One region of the Streptomyces sp. NPDC023573 genome, then DNA from elsewhere that is predicted to be linked to it. Evidence: riboswitches for the same ligand, from Rfam matches in the RefSeq annotation. Region 1 holds a riboswitch; the other holds the start of a gene.
What was found. Region 1 has a riboswitch for S-adenosylmethionine ahead of ACZ32T_RS01800 (aminotransferase class V-fold PLP-dependent enzyme). Riboswitches for the same ligand answer to the same signal wherever they lie in the genome.
Positions count from the first base shown of each region.

Region 2: another riboswitch for S-adenosylmethionine. It lies ahead of thrC (threonine synthase); the one in region 1 lies ahead of ACZ32T_RS01800 (aminotransferase class V-fold PLP-dependent enzyme).

Region 1 is NZ_JBVHKB010000001.1:389,859-396,875, forward strand. It holds gene ACZ32T_RS01790 (rhomboid family intramembrane serine protease) at 25-792, shown strand; gene ACZ32T_RS01795 (Lrp/AsnC family transcriptional regulator) at 789-1,070, shown strand; gene ACZ32T_RS01800 (aminotransferase class V-fold PLP-dependent enzyme) at 1,144-2,520, opposite strand; SAM riboswitch class IV at 2,696-2,813, opposite strand; gene trpD (anthranilate phosphoribosyltransferase) at 2,898-3,962, opposite strand; gene qcrB (cytochrome bc1 complex cytochrome b subunit) at 4,088-5,713, opposite strand; gene qcrA (cytochrome bc1 complex Rieske iron-sulfur subunit) at 5,710-6,762, opposite strand; gene qcrC (cytochrome bc1 complex diheme cytochrome c subunit) at 6,759-7,017, opposite strand, start outside.
Region 2 is NZ_JBVHKB010000002.1:725,573-732,589, forward strand. It holds gene ACZ32T_RS09920 (cold-shock protein) at 239-445, opposite strand; gene ACZ32T_RS09925 (MoaD/ThiS family protein) at 884-1,159, opposite strand; gene thrC (threonine synthase) at 1,187-2,485, opposite strand; SAM riboswitch class I at 2,504-2,631, opposite strand; gene ACZ32T_RS09935 (glucosyl-3-phosphoglycerate synthase) at 2,785-3,735, shown strand; gene ACZ32T_RS09940 (alpha,alpha-trehalose-phosphate synthase (UDP-forming)) at 3,806-5,182, shown strand; gene otsB (trehalose-phosphatase) at 5,256-6,101, opposite strand; gene ACZ32T_RS09950 (DUF3263 domain-containing protein) at 6,262-6,522, opposite strand; gene ACZ32T_RS09955 (ABC transporter substrate-binding protein) at 6,537-7,017, opposite strand, start outside.

The sequences.
Region 1 (7,017 bases):
GGCGGTCTGTGCCGTTCTCGCCCGGTGCGTCATGCTCTGTACGTGACCATTCGGCGGGAAGTCCACTGGCGGAGGCGTGCCGGAGAGCTCCGGGCCGCCGCCGCGGCGGACGGCGCCCCGGTCACGTACGGACTGATCGCGCTCTGCTGCGCGGTGTTCCTGATCAGTCCGCTCTCCGGGTTCAACCCCGTCCACGGCAGCGCCGACGCGCTGCTGGCCGCTCAGGCCGGGTACTTCGAGCGCTGGGGTGTGATCCCCGCCGAGCTCATGGAAGGCTCGGCCCACGCCGCCCTCACCCCGCTCACCGCACTCTTCGTCCACGGCAGCTGGCTGCATCTGCTGGGCAACATGCTCTTCCTCTACGTGTTCGGCGCGATGGCCGAGGAACGCATGGGCCGCACCGAGTTCACCGTCTTCTACCTCGCCTGCGGCTATTTCGCCCTGGTGGCCTACGCGGTGGTGCACGCGGACTCCGACCAGACGCTGGTCGGCGCGTCGGGGGCGATCTCCGCGGTGCTCGGCGCGTTCCTCTTCCTCTTCCCCAAGGCCCGCGTCACCAGCCTCTTCCCCTTCCTCTTCTTCCTGCCGCTGCGCTTCCCCGCCTGGATCGTCCTCGTGTTCTGGTTCGCCCTGCAGTGGCTGGCGGCGCAGAGCGCGGGGAGCGGCCCGGGCGTGGCGTACCTCGCGCACGTGGCGGGTTTCGCCGCCGGGTTCCTCTACGCCTGGGTGCGGTTCCGGGGGACTAGAGTGAAGTCTCCAGCCACGGCCACTGAGGGAGAAAGCCAGCCGTGATCACCGCGATCGTGCTCATCAAGACCAGCGTGGACCGGATTCCCGAGATCGCCGAGGCCATCGCCGCGCTGGACAGTGTCAGCGAGGTCTTCTCGGTCACCGGTACGTACGACCTGATCGCCATGGTCCGGGTCGCCCGGCACGACGATCTGGCCGACGTCATCCCGGGCCGGATCAGCAAGATCCAGGGCGTCGAGGGCACCGACACCCATGTGGCCTTCCGCACCTACTCGCAGCACGACCTCGAGGCGGCCTTCGCCATCGGGCTCGACGCCTGAGACCGCGTACGGCTCCGGCCGGGGACGGGAGGCGTGTCGCCCCGTCCCCGGCCGGAGCCGTGTCCGGACCCGCTCAGACCTGCGAGACACCCCGGTCGGGGACGCAGCGGCCCTCCTCGGTGCGGTAGGTCCAGCGGGCACCCTCGCCGACCAGCTCGCGGACGGCGCCCAGGAATCGCTCGATGTGCTCGTCCGGCGTGCCGGCGCCGAAGCTCACCCGGATGGCGTTGAGCGACTTCTCCCCGGGCGCGGCCTCCGGCGCGCCGCACTCGCCCGGCTCCTGCGGCTCGCTGCCCAGCAGGGTCCGCACCAGCGGGTGCGCGCAGAACAGTCCGTCGCGCACCCCGATGCCGTACTCGGCGGAGAGCGCCGCGGCGAAGTGCGAGCTGTTCCATCCCTCGACCACGAAGGAGATGACGCCGACCCTCGGGGCGTCGTCACCGAAGAGCGAGAGCACCTTGACCTCGGGGACGCCGGCGAGCCCCTCACGGACCCGTGTCACCAGCTGCTGCTCCCGGGCGACCAGCCGGTCGAACCCGGCCTCGGTCAGGGCCTTGCAGGCCGCGGCGATGGAGTAGACGCCGATGACGTTGGGCGATCCCGCCTCGTGCCGGGCCGCGGTGGTGTGCCACTCGACGTCCACGCCGCCGTCGGCACGCCTGGCGACCTTGCGGGAGGCGCCGCCGCCCGCGAGGTACGGCTCCGCGTCCACCAGCCAGTCGGCACGGCCCGCGAGGACGCCCGAGCCGAAGGGCGCGTAGAGCTTGTGCCCGGAGAAGGCGACCCAGTCGACGTCCAGCCCGGCGATGTCCACCGGGTGGTGGGGCGCCAGCTGCGCCGCGTCGAGCACGATGCGCGCGCCGTGGGCGTGGGCGGCGGCGGCCAGTTCCCTCACCGGCCACAGCTCACCGGTGACGTTGGACGCGCCGGTCACGCAGACCAAGGCGGGGCCGTGGGGCTTGCGGGCGGCCAGCGCCCGTTCCAGCGTGGCGACCGCCTGGGCCGGGGTGCGCGGGGCGTCGAGGCAGGTCACCCGGGCGTCACGCCAGGGCAGCAGCGAGGCGTGGTGCTCGGTCTCGAACACGAACACCTCGCAGTCGGCGGGCAGCGCGGCGGCGAGGAGGTTGAGGGAGTCGGTCGTCGAGCGGGTGAAGACCACCTGGTCCTCCGCACGGCAGCCGAGGAACTCCGCGACGGTCTCGCGGCTGTTCTCGAACAGGTCGGTGGAGAGCTGTGAGAGGTAGCCGGCGCCGCGGTGCACACTGCCGTAGTACGGGGCGTAGGCGGCCACGTCGTCCCAGACGCGCTGGAGCGCCGGGGCGCTGGCCGCGTAGTCGAGAGCGGCGTAGGTGACCTCTCCGCCGGTGACGAGCGGAACGGTGACATCGGCACCCAGAACCGGCAGCGGGGCACAAAGGGACTGGTCGACGGCAGCGGTGGAGACAGACATGGCGAACTCCCGTAAGAGGCAGGCGAAATCCTCGCGCCGGCGGCAGTGCGCGGCAGCGCGGGAACGTAAGGAAAAAGGCGTGCGGAGGAGGGCGTGGCGCCCTATCGCATTCGCTTGCTCACAGAAGGCTCCCTGGGACCAGGACCCCAAGGGGTGGCATCGAACGATGCCGAGGGGCCCGCGCTTGCCACAGACCTCGCTGCCTGCGGCCTGGTCTTCACCCGGGGCACCCCGCCACGGACGGAGGGTTGCCGGACAGCGGGCCGGGGCCGTAGTCGCTGTCACTCATGACCTGCGCAGCATCTTGCCATACCCACGGCGACGCGCAAGGGCGCGGTCCGCGATCCGGACCGCGCCCCCGCTCACACCGTGCGCGCTCAGGCGTTGCTGGCCGTCACCCAGCGCTCCAGCGCGCTCCTGGCCGCCCCCGAGTCGACCGACTGCGCGGCGCGCGCGATCCCGGCCGAGAGCTGCTCGTCCAGAGAGCCCTCGCCCGGCTCCAGCGCGACCAGCGCGGCAGCCGAGTTCAGCAGCACCGCGTCGCGCACGGGGCCGGTCTCCCCGTCGAGCAGCCGGCGGGCCACATCCGCGTTGTACGAGGAGTCAGCGCCCCGCAGCGCCTCGACGGGGACCAGGTCGAGGCCGACGTCGCGCGGGTCGAAGGCCTGCTCGCGCACGGTGCCGTCGCGGACGATCCAGACCCGTGAGGTAGCGGTGGTGGTCAGCTCGTCGAGACCGTCGTCGCCCCGGAAGACGAGCGCCGAATTCCCCCGGTCCGCCAGCACGCCCGCGACGATGGGCGCCATCTTCGGGTCGGCGACCCCGATGGCCTGGGAACGCACCCGGGCCGGGTTGGTGAGCGGGCCCAGGATGTTGAAGGTGGTCTGTGTGCCCAGTTCCTTGCGCGCCCTGGCCGCGTACCGCAGGGCGGGGTGGAACTTCACGGCGAAGCAGAAGGTGATGCCCGCCTCCTCGGCCACCGCGACGACGCGCTGCGGCGTCAGTTCGAGGTTGACGCCGAGCTTCTCCAGTACGTCGGAGGCACCGCTCGCCGAGGAGGAGGCACGGTTGCCGTGCTTGACGACCTTCGCGCCGGTCCCCGCGACGACGATCGCCGACATGGTGGAGATGTTGACCGTCTTGGCCATGTCGCCGCCGGTTCCCACGATGTCGACCGTACGACCGGGCACCTCGATGGTGTGGGCGTGCTCGTACATGGCGCGGACGAGTCCGGTGACCTCGTCGACGGTCTCTCCCTTGGCCCGCAGCGCGACGGCGAAGCCGGCGATCTGCACGTCCGTGGCCTCGCCGCTCATGATGCGGTCCATGGCCCACGCGGTGTCGTCCGCGCCCAGGTGCTCACCGCGCAGCAGAGGCGTCAGCACGCCGGGCCAGGTGCGTGCCGCCACGCTGTCGCCGCCGTCCGGGGTCACCACGTTCATGGTCCGCTCCTGGGGGTCCACAGCCGATACAAGGGATACCTCCCACCCTATCCAGGCCCGGGGACAGCGAAGAGCCCCGTCCATCGGATGGACGGGGCTCCCGCTGTGGCGGTCAGCTGAGGTGATCAGTGGTGGCCGTGGCCGCTGGTGATCTCCTTGTACTCCTCGGCGGTGGGCTTGGCGATCTGGTTGTCCTCGCCGTAGTAGCTCTTGCTGAGCCTGACCCGCAGCCTCTGCACTGCCGACGGCTTGCGCTCGACGCCGTTCTTGTCGACCCGCGGGCCGAGCTCGAGCGGCTTGTACTGCTCGTGCGCCGTGAGCGTGTGCAGCTGCTCCTGGCTGAGCGGCTCGTGGATCTCCACGAACTCACCGTGCGGCAGGCGCTTGATGGTGCCGGACTCGCGCCCGTGCAGCACCTTCTCCTTGTCGCGGCGCTGGAGACCGAGGCAGATCCGCCGGGTGACGACGAACGCCAGGACAGGTCCGACGAAGAAGGCGATCCGTACGAACCAGCTGATCGCGTTGAGCGACATGTGGAAGTGGGTCGCCCAGATGTCGTTACCGCCGCCGATCAGCATGACGAAGTAGATCGTCACCCAGGCGACGCCCAGCCCGGTGCGGGTCGGTGCGTTGCGCGGCTTGTCCAGGATGTGGTGCTCGCGCTTGTCCCCGGTGATCCAGGACTCGATGAACGGGTACAGGGCGAGTGCCCCGAGTACGACACCGAAGAGGACCAGCGGGATGAGGACGCCCAGGACCAGCGTGTGGCCCCAGAGGTTGATCTCCCAGCCAGGCATCACACGGACGAAGCCTTCCGCGAAGCCCATGTACCAGTCCGGCTGGGCGCCCGTGGACACCTGGTCGGGACGGTAGGGGCCGAGCGCCCAGATCGGGTTGATCGTGGCGATCGCCGAGAGGATCGCGATGAAGCCGAAGACCAGGAAGAAGAAGCCCCCGGCCTTGGCCATGTACACCGGCAGCAGCGGCATGCCGACGACGTTCTTGTTCGTCTTGCCCGGTCCGGCGAACTGCGTGTGCTTGTGGAAGAAGACCAGGATGAGGTGGCCGACCACGAGCCCGAGCATGATGCCCGGCAGCAGCAGGATGTGGATCGAGTAGAACCTCGAGATGATGTCCGTGCCGGGGAACTCCCCGCCGAACAGGAACATCGAGATGTACGTGCCGACGATCGGCATCGACAGGATGGCGCCCTGCGTGAAGCGCACACCCGTGCCGGAGAGCAGGTCGTCCGGGAGCGAGTAGCCGGTGAACCCGGTGAACATGCCGAGGACGAACAGCAGGAAGCCGAACAGCCAGTTGATCTCACGCGGCTTGCGGTACGCCCCGGTGAAGAACACCCGGAACATGTGCACGAACATGCCGGCGAGGAAGATGATCGCGGCCCAGTGGTGGATCTGGCGGACCAGCAGACCACCGCGGACGTCGAAGCTGATGTCCAGCGTCGACGCGTAGGCCGCGGACATCCGGATGCCCTGCATCGGCTCGTACGAGCCGTGGTAGACGACCTCGTTCATGCTCGGGTTGAAGAACAGCGTCAGGTACACACCCGTGAGGATGATGATGATGAAGCTGTAGAGGCAGATCTCACCCAGCATGAAGGACCAGTGGTCCGGGAAGATCTTGCGCATGTTGGCCTTGGCCAGGCTGTAGATGCCGAGCCGGCCGTCCGCCCAGTCGGCCACCCGCTCGCCGGCGGGCGCCTTGCGCTGTGTGTCTGTCGCAGTACTCATCCGCGCTCCCAGAAGGCAGGACCGACGGGCTCTTCGAAGTCACCGAGCGCCTCGAGGTTGCCCTCGCTGTTCACGCCGATCCGAAGCTGCGGAAGGGGGTGACCGGCCGGACCGAAGATGACGCGGGCGCCGTCGGAGAGGTCGAAGGTGGACTGGTGGCACGGGCAGAGCACGTGGTGGGTCTGCTGCTCGTACAGGCTGATGGGGCAGCCGACGTGGGTGCAGATCTTGGAGAAGGCCACGATTCCCTCGTGGGCCCACTCGCGCTCGCGCTTGTCCTTGATGTTGTCCGGCTCGATACGGATGATCATCAGGGCGGCCTTGGCGATCTGCGACTGGAAGTCGTGCGCGTCCTCCTCCAGCCCCTCGGGCATGGCGAAGGTCAGCGAACCGACCACGACGTCCTCGGGACGCAGCGGCTCCATGGTGTTCATGTTGACGAGCTGCTTGCCCTTGGCCCACAGCGTCTTGCGGAGCTTCTTCTCCGGCAGCGGACCGAGGTCGCGCAGCAGCACCACACCGGAGAGCGGCACCAGGGCCAGCGCGCCGAACATGGTGTTGCGGATCAGCTTCCGCCGCCCGATCGCGGACTCCTTGGCGCCGGCCGCGAAGTCGGCCATGACCTTCGCCTTGACCTCCGGCTCCGCCGCGATGGCGTGCCGGTCGTCGGCCACCTCCACGTCGGACATCAGGGTGCGCGCCCAGTGGACGGCCCCCGCGCCGATGAGGAAGAGCGCCAGACCAAGGGTCATGCCCAGGGAGAAGTTGAGCGCGCTCACATGGCCCAGCGGCCAGATGTAGACGATCTTGTCGACCGGGAAGATGACGTACGAGGCGATGAAGCCGACCGTCGCCAGCATGGACAGCGTGAACATGAAGGCGACGGCCCGCTCGGAGCGGTTCGCGGCCCGTTCGTCGATGTCCTGGATGCGCGGCTTGTGGGCCGGCAGCCCCGGGTCGGCGAACGGGTCGCCCGCACCCTCTACCGCGCCGTGCGCGGTGCCCTGCTCAACCGGCAGGTTCTCTTCTGGAATCTGTTGGCTACTCATGACTTCTTGGCCTTAGCGGTGTGGGCCGCGACCCATACGGCGACGGCGATCAGGCCGCCCAGGCCGAAGATCCAGCCGAAGAGACCTTCGCTGACGGGCCCGAGGCCGCCGAGCGAGAGCCCGCCGGGGGACTCGGACTCATTGCCGTTGACGGTCTGGACGTACGCGATGATGTCTTTCTTCTGCTGCTCCGGCATGGTGCTGTCCGGGAAGGACGGCATGCTCTGCGGGCCGGTCTGCATGGCCTCGTAGATG
Region 2 (7,017 bases), on a different contig from region 1:
CTCAGTGGTTCCTTGCCCCACTGGGCCTGCGGGCCTCACCGGCCCGGTCCAAGTTTCTGTCACTCTCACCTGGAGAGTGCTAACGCCAATGATTAGCACTCGACCCCTTCGAGTGCAAGCGTCCGCCTCGGGATGTGGACAACCTGGAGGGGTGTGCGGACGCACGTGAGGCCCGTACCCCTGGCCGGGGTACGGGCCTCACGTGCGTGAGTAGTGTCGTCGGACGACCGCGCCGAGCTCAGCCGACGGCGAGCTTGACCATGTCCGCCTGCGGCCCCTTCTGGCCCTGCGAGATCTCGAATTCAACTCGCTGACCCTCTTCGAGGGTGCGGTACCCGTCCATCTGGATCGCGCTGTAGTGGACGAAAACATCCGCACCACCGTCGACCGCGATGAAGCCGTACCCCTTCTCCGCGTTGAACCACTTGACGGTGCCCTGAGCCATGCCTAACTCCCCTATTACTGGCCCTTGCACGAGCGCCGCACTTCGCGGGCCCGGGTCAGAACTCACCCTCCGACAGGAGAGGGTGGCGTGCGCCGGAACGCGTCGACCGCGGCCGAATGTATCTGCCCAACTGCCCTCTGCAACAGGTCAATCGGACGAGAATTCTGGGCACAGGCGACCGCCCGCAATGGGGGAACTCACAAGATTCCAGGACAAGTCGGGCCTGACAAAGGCCACTTATGCCGCAAGGAGTTCACTTACTTTGGCTGCTTCTTGTCGCGGCCGGGCGCATTCTCATATGCGGGCGGCACGGGCAGCTGCGGGGACTTCCCAAACTGTACCGTGCTCAACCATGCAGAATGACCCCCTCCGCTTTCCGGCGGAGAGGGCCACTGTGCTCACGTCATGCGGTCGGGCGTCCTGTGACCCCGGGGGCGATCAGCCTCCGGCGACGGCCGGAATGATCGACACGCCCGCGCCGTCCGGGGTGACCGCGTCCAGGCCGCCCTCGAAGCGCACGTCGTCGTCGTTGACGTACACGTTGACGAAGCGGCGCAGTTTGCCCTGGTCGTCCAGGACGCGGGCGCCGATGCCCGGGTGGTTCTGCTCCAGGGACGCGATGACCTCGGAGAGGGTCGCACCCTCCGCCGGGACCTCGGCCTGACCGCCCGTGTAGGTGCGGAGGATGGTGGGGATACGGACCTTGACGCTCATGTGGGTGCCTTCCTTCGGTCTCGGGTGTCAGTTGGCGGCGGCGAGGCCGGCGTCGCGGAACGCGTCCAGGCTGGGCCGGATCGTCGCCGACAGGCCGGTCGTCGGGGCGACCGCGTCGAGCGTCTTCAGTCCGTCGCCGGTGTTCAGGACGACCGTGGTGAGGGAGGGGTCGAGCAGGCCGGCGTCGATCAGCTTCTTCGTCACACCGACCGTCACCCCGCCCGCGGTCTCCGCGAAGATGCCCTCGGTGCGGGCCAGCAGCTTGATCGCGTCGACGACCTGCTCGTCGTTCACGTCCTCCACGGCGCCGCCGGTGCGCCGGGCGATGTCCAGGACGTAGGGGCCGTCGGCCGGGTTGCCGATCGCCAGGGACTTGGCGATGGTCTTCGGCTTCTGCGGACGCACCACGTCGTGGCCGGCCTTGAAGGCGGTGGAGACCGGGGAGCAGCCCTCGGCCTGGGCACCGAAGATCTTGTACGGCTTGTCCTCGACGAGGCCGAGCTTGATCAGCTCCTGCAGCCCCTTGTCGATCTTCGTGAGCTGCGAGCCGGACGCGATCGGGATGACGAGCTGGTCGGGCAGCTGCCAGCCGAGCTGCTCACAGATCTCGTACGCCAGGGTCTTGGAGCCCTCCCCGTAGTACGGCCGGAGGTTGACGTTGACGAAGCCCCAGCCCTCGCCGAGCGGGTCGCCGATGAGCTCCGAGCAGAAGCGGTTGACGTCGTCGTAATTGCCCTCGATGCCGACCAGCTCACCGCCGTACACCGCGGCCATGACGACCTTGCCCTGCTCCAGGTCGTGCGGGATGAACACGCACGAGCGGAAGCCGGCGCGGGCGGCGGCGGCGCCCACCGCGCCGGCGAGGTTGCCGGTGGAGGAGCAGGAGAGGGTGGTGAACCCGAAGGCGCGGGCGGCCTCGACGGCGATGGCGACGACACGGTCCTTGAAGGAGTGCGTCGGGTTGCCGGAGTCGTCCTTGACGTACAGACCGCCGGTCACGCCCAGCTCGCGGGCCAGGTTGTCGGCCTTGACCAGCTTGGTGAAACCGGGGTTGATGTTGGGCTTGTCCGCGACATCGGCGGGGACCGGCAGCAGCGGCGCGTAGCGCCAGATGTTGTTCGGGCCCTCGGCGATGCGCTTCTTCAGCTCTTCGGGGGAGCCGCTCGGCAGGTCGTACGCCACTTCGAGCGGCCCGAAACAGGACGCACAGGCGAAAATGGGGCCGAGCTCGAAACGCTCGCCGCATTCGCGGCAGGAAAGTGCCGCGGCGGGACCGAGGTCCACTGCGGAGGTATTGGTGTCGGCTGCAACTGTCTGCACGGCCATGATGGCGGAGGCCCTTTCTCCTCATCTTCCTTGCGACGTATTTCGCCACAAGACGGAATTGGCACCTTCCCCACCGTGACCTCGCGGTCGGCAGGAGGGTTGCCGGGACTTCGACGGGCCGTTCCCTCAGTCCCTCTGGATGAGCGCTATGGCACCGGACCATGGATCCGGGCGTTTATTCGCGGACCGACCCCGACATGCGAGGGTCGTCCGCGTTGTTCAAGACTGTAACCGAAGCACCGGACGGTTGAGATAGTCGTCCGAACCGCGAGATGGATCACATACAGGGAGTATCGACCGTGCTGGAAGAGGTGGAACGCTGGCTGACCAGGCGTTCCTGGTCTGCTGCCGACCGCCCGCCGGACCGGCTCACGGCCGCGCGGGCGAAGGATCCGCACCGTTCGCGCGTGAGCGTCGTCCTGCCCGCGCTGAACGAGGAGGCGACGGTCGGCGCGATCGTCGCGGAGATCCGGCGCGAGCTGATGGAGAAGGTCCAGCTCGTCGACGAACTGGTGGTGATCGACTCCGGATCCACCGACCGCACCGCCGACGAGGCGCGGCTGGCCGGCGCCCGGGTCGTGCACAGGGACACGGTCCTCCCCCGGATCCCCGTCCTGCCCGGCAAGGGCGAGGTCCTGTGGCGCTCCCTGCTGGTGACCAGCGGGGACATCGTCTGCTTCGTCGACGCGGACCTCAAGGACTTCTCCGCCGACTTCGTCTCCGGGATCGTCGGCCCGCTGCTGACCGACCCCTCGGTGCACTTCGTGAAGGCCATGTACGACCGGCCGCTGGGCGACGCCGCAGGCCAGGGCGGCCGGGTGACCGAACTGGTGGCCCGCCCGCTGCTCAATCTGCACTGGCCGCTGCTGGCCGGCTTCGTGCAGCCGCTGGGCGGCGAGTACGCGGTGCGGCGCTCCCTCCTGGAGCGGCTCCCCTTCCCCGTCGGTTACGGCGTGGAGCTGGGCCTGCTCGTCGACGCGCTGCACACGGTCGGCCTGGACGCACTGGCCCAGGTCGACGTCGGCGTACGCAAACACCGCCACCAGGACGGCCAGGCCCTCGGCCGGATGGCGGCCACGATCTACCGGACGGCGCAGCTGCGGCTCTCCCGGGGGCCCCTCGTGCGCCCCGAGATCACCCAGTTCGAGCGGGGGCCCGGCGGATTCGTCCCGCACACCCATGCGGTGGACACCGAGGAGCGTCCCCCGATGCGGGAGATCGCGGAGTACACCTCGCGGAACGCGGCGTAACGGTTCTTCCCGCCCGGCTCCGAGGGCGCTTCACGTTTGGCGGCTTCCCGAACGGGCTAGGTTCGGGTACATGGTCTCCGAGCACGCTGCCCAGGTACTCGTCGCGTCCAACCGCGGCCCGGTGTCGTACACCCGGCGGGAGGACGGCACGCTCGACTCGAAACGGGGCGGGGGCGGGCTCGTCTCCGGCCTCAGCGCCGTCGACGACAAGCTGTGGGTGTGCGCCGCCCTCGGCGACGGCGACCGCGAGGCGGTCCGGCGCGGAGTCTCCGAGCCCGGCGTCCGGATGCTCGACATCGACGCGGGGGTCCACGCCGACGCGTACAACGGCATCGCGAACTCCGTGCTCTGGTTCGTCCACCACATGATCTACGAGACGCCGGTGGAGCCCGTCTTCGACGCGGAGTTCCGCCGGCAGTGGGCCTCCTTCGAGGCGTACAACCGGGCCTTCGCCGAGGCCCTCGCCGAGGAGGCGGGCGAGGGGGCGGCGGTCCTGGTGCAGGACTACCACCTCTCGCTGGTCCCCGGCCTCCTGCGCGAGCTCCGGCCCGACCTGCGGATCGGTCACTTCTCGCACACCCCCTGGGCGCCCGTCGACTACTTCCGGCTGCTGCCCGACGACATCGGCGAGCAGCTGCTCAACGGCATCCTGGGCGCCGACCGCGCCGCGTTCCTCACCCGCCGCTGGGCGGACGCCTTCATCGGCTGCTGCACGGAGATCCTCGGCGGTACCGGCCACACCCGGATCGGGGTGCACGGGCTGGGTGCCGACGGGGACTTCCTGCGCGGCCGCTCCCACGAGGCGGACGTGGACGAGCGCATGGAGATCCTGCGGGAGCAGATCGGCGCGGACCGCCGCACGATCGTGCGGGTGGACCGCACGGAGCTCTCCAAGAACATCGTGCGCGGCCTGCACGCCTACCGTGCGCTGCTGGAGGAGCGCCCCGAATGGCGCGAACGGGTGGTGCACATCGCCTTCGCCTACCCCTCCCGGCAGGACCTCGCGGTCTACCGCGACTACACGGCGGAGGTACAGCGGGTCGCCGACGCGATCAACGCGGAGTACGGCACGGAGGGCTGGACCCCGGTCCTGCTCCACGTCGACGACGACTTCGCCCGCTCCCTGGCGGCGTACCGGCTGGCGGACGTCGCCCTGGTCAATCCGATCCGGGACGGCATGAACCTCGTCGCCAAGGAGGTCCCGGTCGTCTCGGACCACGGCTGCGCGCTGGTGCTCTCCCGCGAGGCGGGGGCGTACGAGGAGCTGGGCGAGGACGCGATCGTGGTCAACCCGTACGACGTGTCGGCGACGGCGGCGGCGCTGCACGAGGGGCTCACGATGGACCCCGACGAGCGCGGCGCCCGCTCGAAGCGCCTGGCCGCCGCCGCGACCGCACTGCCCCCGCAGCAGTGGTTCCTGGACCAGCTGGACGCGCTGCGGGCCTAGCCAGGGCCTGTCTGACGATTCGCGTCGTCGCCCGCAGGGCGTCGTGGGGCGGACGGGGATTGCCGGACCAGCCCTAGGACCGCGTGACCCGCCCGGCGATGGAGCGGAGCAGTTCCGCGACCGCCGCCGGGCCCGACAGCAGCAGGTCGGCCCGGTCGGCGAGTTCGGGGACCTCGGTGCCGCTGCACACCAGCAGGCCCGCGGCGCCCTGGGTGCGGAGCCTCTCCACGGCGGCGTACGCGGCGAGGTCGCCGAGGTCGTCACCGGCGTAGAGCACCGTCTCGGCGCCGGTCTCCTTCACGTACTCCTCCAGCGCCACGCCCTTGTCCATGCCCGGCGGGCGCAGCTCCAGGACGAGGCGGCCCGGTTCGACGATCAGGCCGTGGCGCGCGGCCAGGCCGCCCAGCGGAGCGCGCAGGGCCTCGAAGGCGGCCTGCGGGTCGGCGGCACGGCGGGTGTGCACGGCGACGGCGCGACCGCCCTTCTCCTCGACCCAGATGCCGCTGTCCGCCCCTTCCAGCACCGCGGGGAGCTCCGCCCGTACGGCTTCGACGCCGGGGTCCGGCGGAGGGGCGTGGACGGTGGCGGTGGCGGCGTCCCAGCGTTCGGCGCCGTAGTGGCCCAGGACGACGAGATGGTCGAGGCCCGGTGCTCCCGCGAAGCCTCCGTACCGTACGGCGGTGTCGGCCGGGCGGCCGGTGATCACGGCGACGGCGGCGACGTGGGGGGCGAGCGCGGAGAGGGCCGGGACGACATCGGGGTGCGCCCGGGACCGCTCCGGGTCCGGGACGATGTCGGCGAGCGTGCCGTCGAAGTCCAGCGCGACGACCGCACGGGAGGGCCGGGCCAGGAGCGCGGCGAGGCCTTCGCGGCCGGCCTGGGTGGACGGGGTCGGGATGGGGTGTGCCGGATTTCCCATGGCCCGAGCGTAGCGCCGAGCGGGGCAGAACCCAGCCCCGTCGGCACCTGCGGCTCACCGGGCGAACCCCCAGCCGTCGCCTTCCGACGCTCACCGGGCGAAATCCGGCCCCGTCGGCGTTCGAGGCGCGGGGTCCGGGCGGAGCCCCGGCAGCCCGCGCTCAGCGGCGCCCCCGCCTCGCGTCCCGCACCCGCCGCAGCCGGTTCACCGTCACCGGGTCCGCCTCCAGCGCCCGCCGGTCGTCCAGGAGCGCGTTGAGCAGCTGGTAGTAACGGACCGGCGAGATGCCCAGGTCTTCCCGGATCGCCCGCTCCTTCGCGCCGGGGCCCGGCCAGGAGCGCCGCTCCAGGGCCAGCACCGCGCGTTCCTGGCCGGAGAGCGGGGCGGCGGAGTCCGCGTCGTCGGGGGGAGGGCCGGTCATATGAACCAACCTACCTACTCGGCGCTCTCCGCCTGCCGGGCCTGGGTCGCTATGGTCCCGAGCACGCTCTCCGGGCTGCCGCCGGGCTCGACCGCGGAGCCGATCTTCTCCTTGATGCTCTCGCTGGCCTGCGCCCACGACGTCTTGCCGAACGGGTACAGCTGCGAGTTCGGCAGCGCCGACAGGAACTCGTGCAGCTTCTCGTGCTTGCCGTCGGCCTCCATCGCGGTGGACGCGGTGCCGGTCACGGGCAGCAGGTCGTACTGGTCGGCGAAGGCGAGCACGTTCTCGTCCGTGTAGGCGAAGTCGAGGAACTTGCCGATCTCCGCCCGGTGGCCGTTCTGTTTGAAGCCCATCATCCAGTCGGCGACGCCCATGGAGCCCTTGCTCGGCCCTTCGACCCCGGGCAGCGGGACCATGCCGACCTCGACGCCCTTCTTCTCGGCCTCCTGCATCAGCGTCGGGTGGCCGTTGAGCATGCCGACGTCCCCGTCG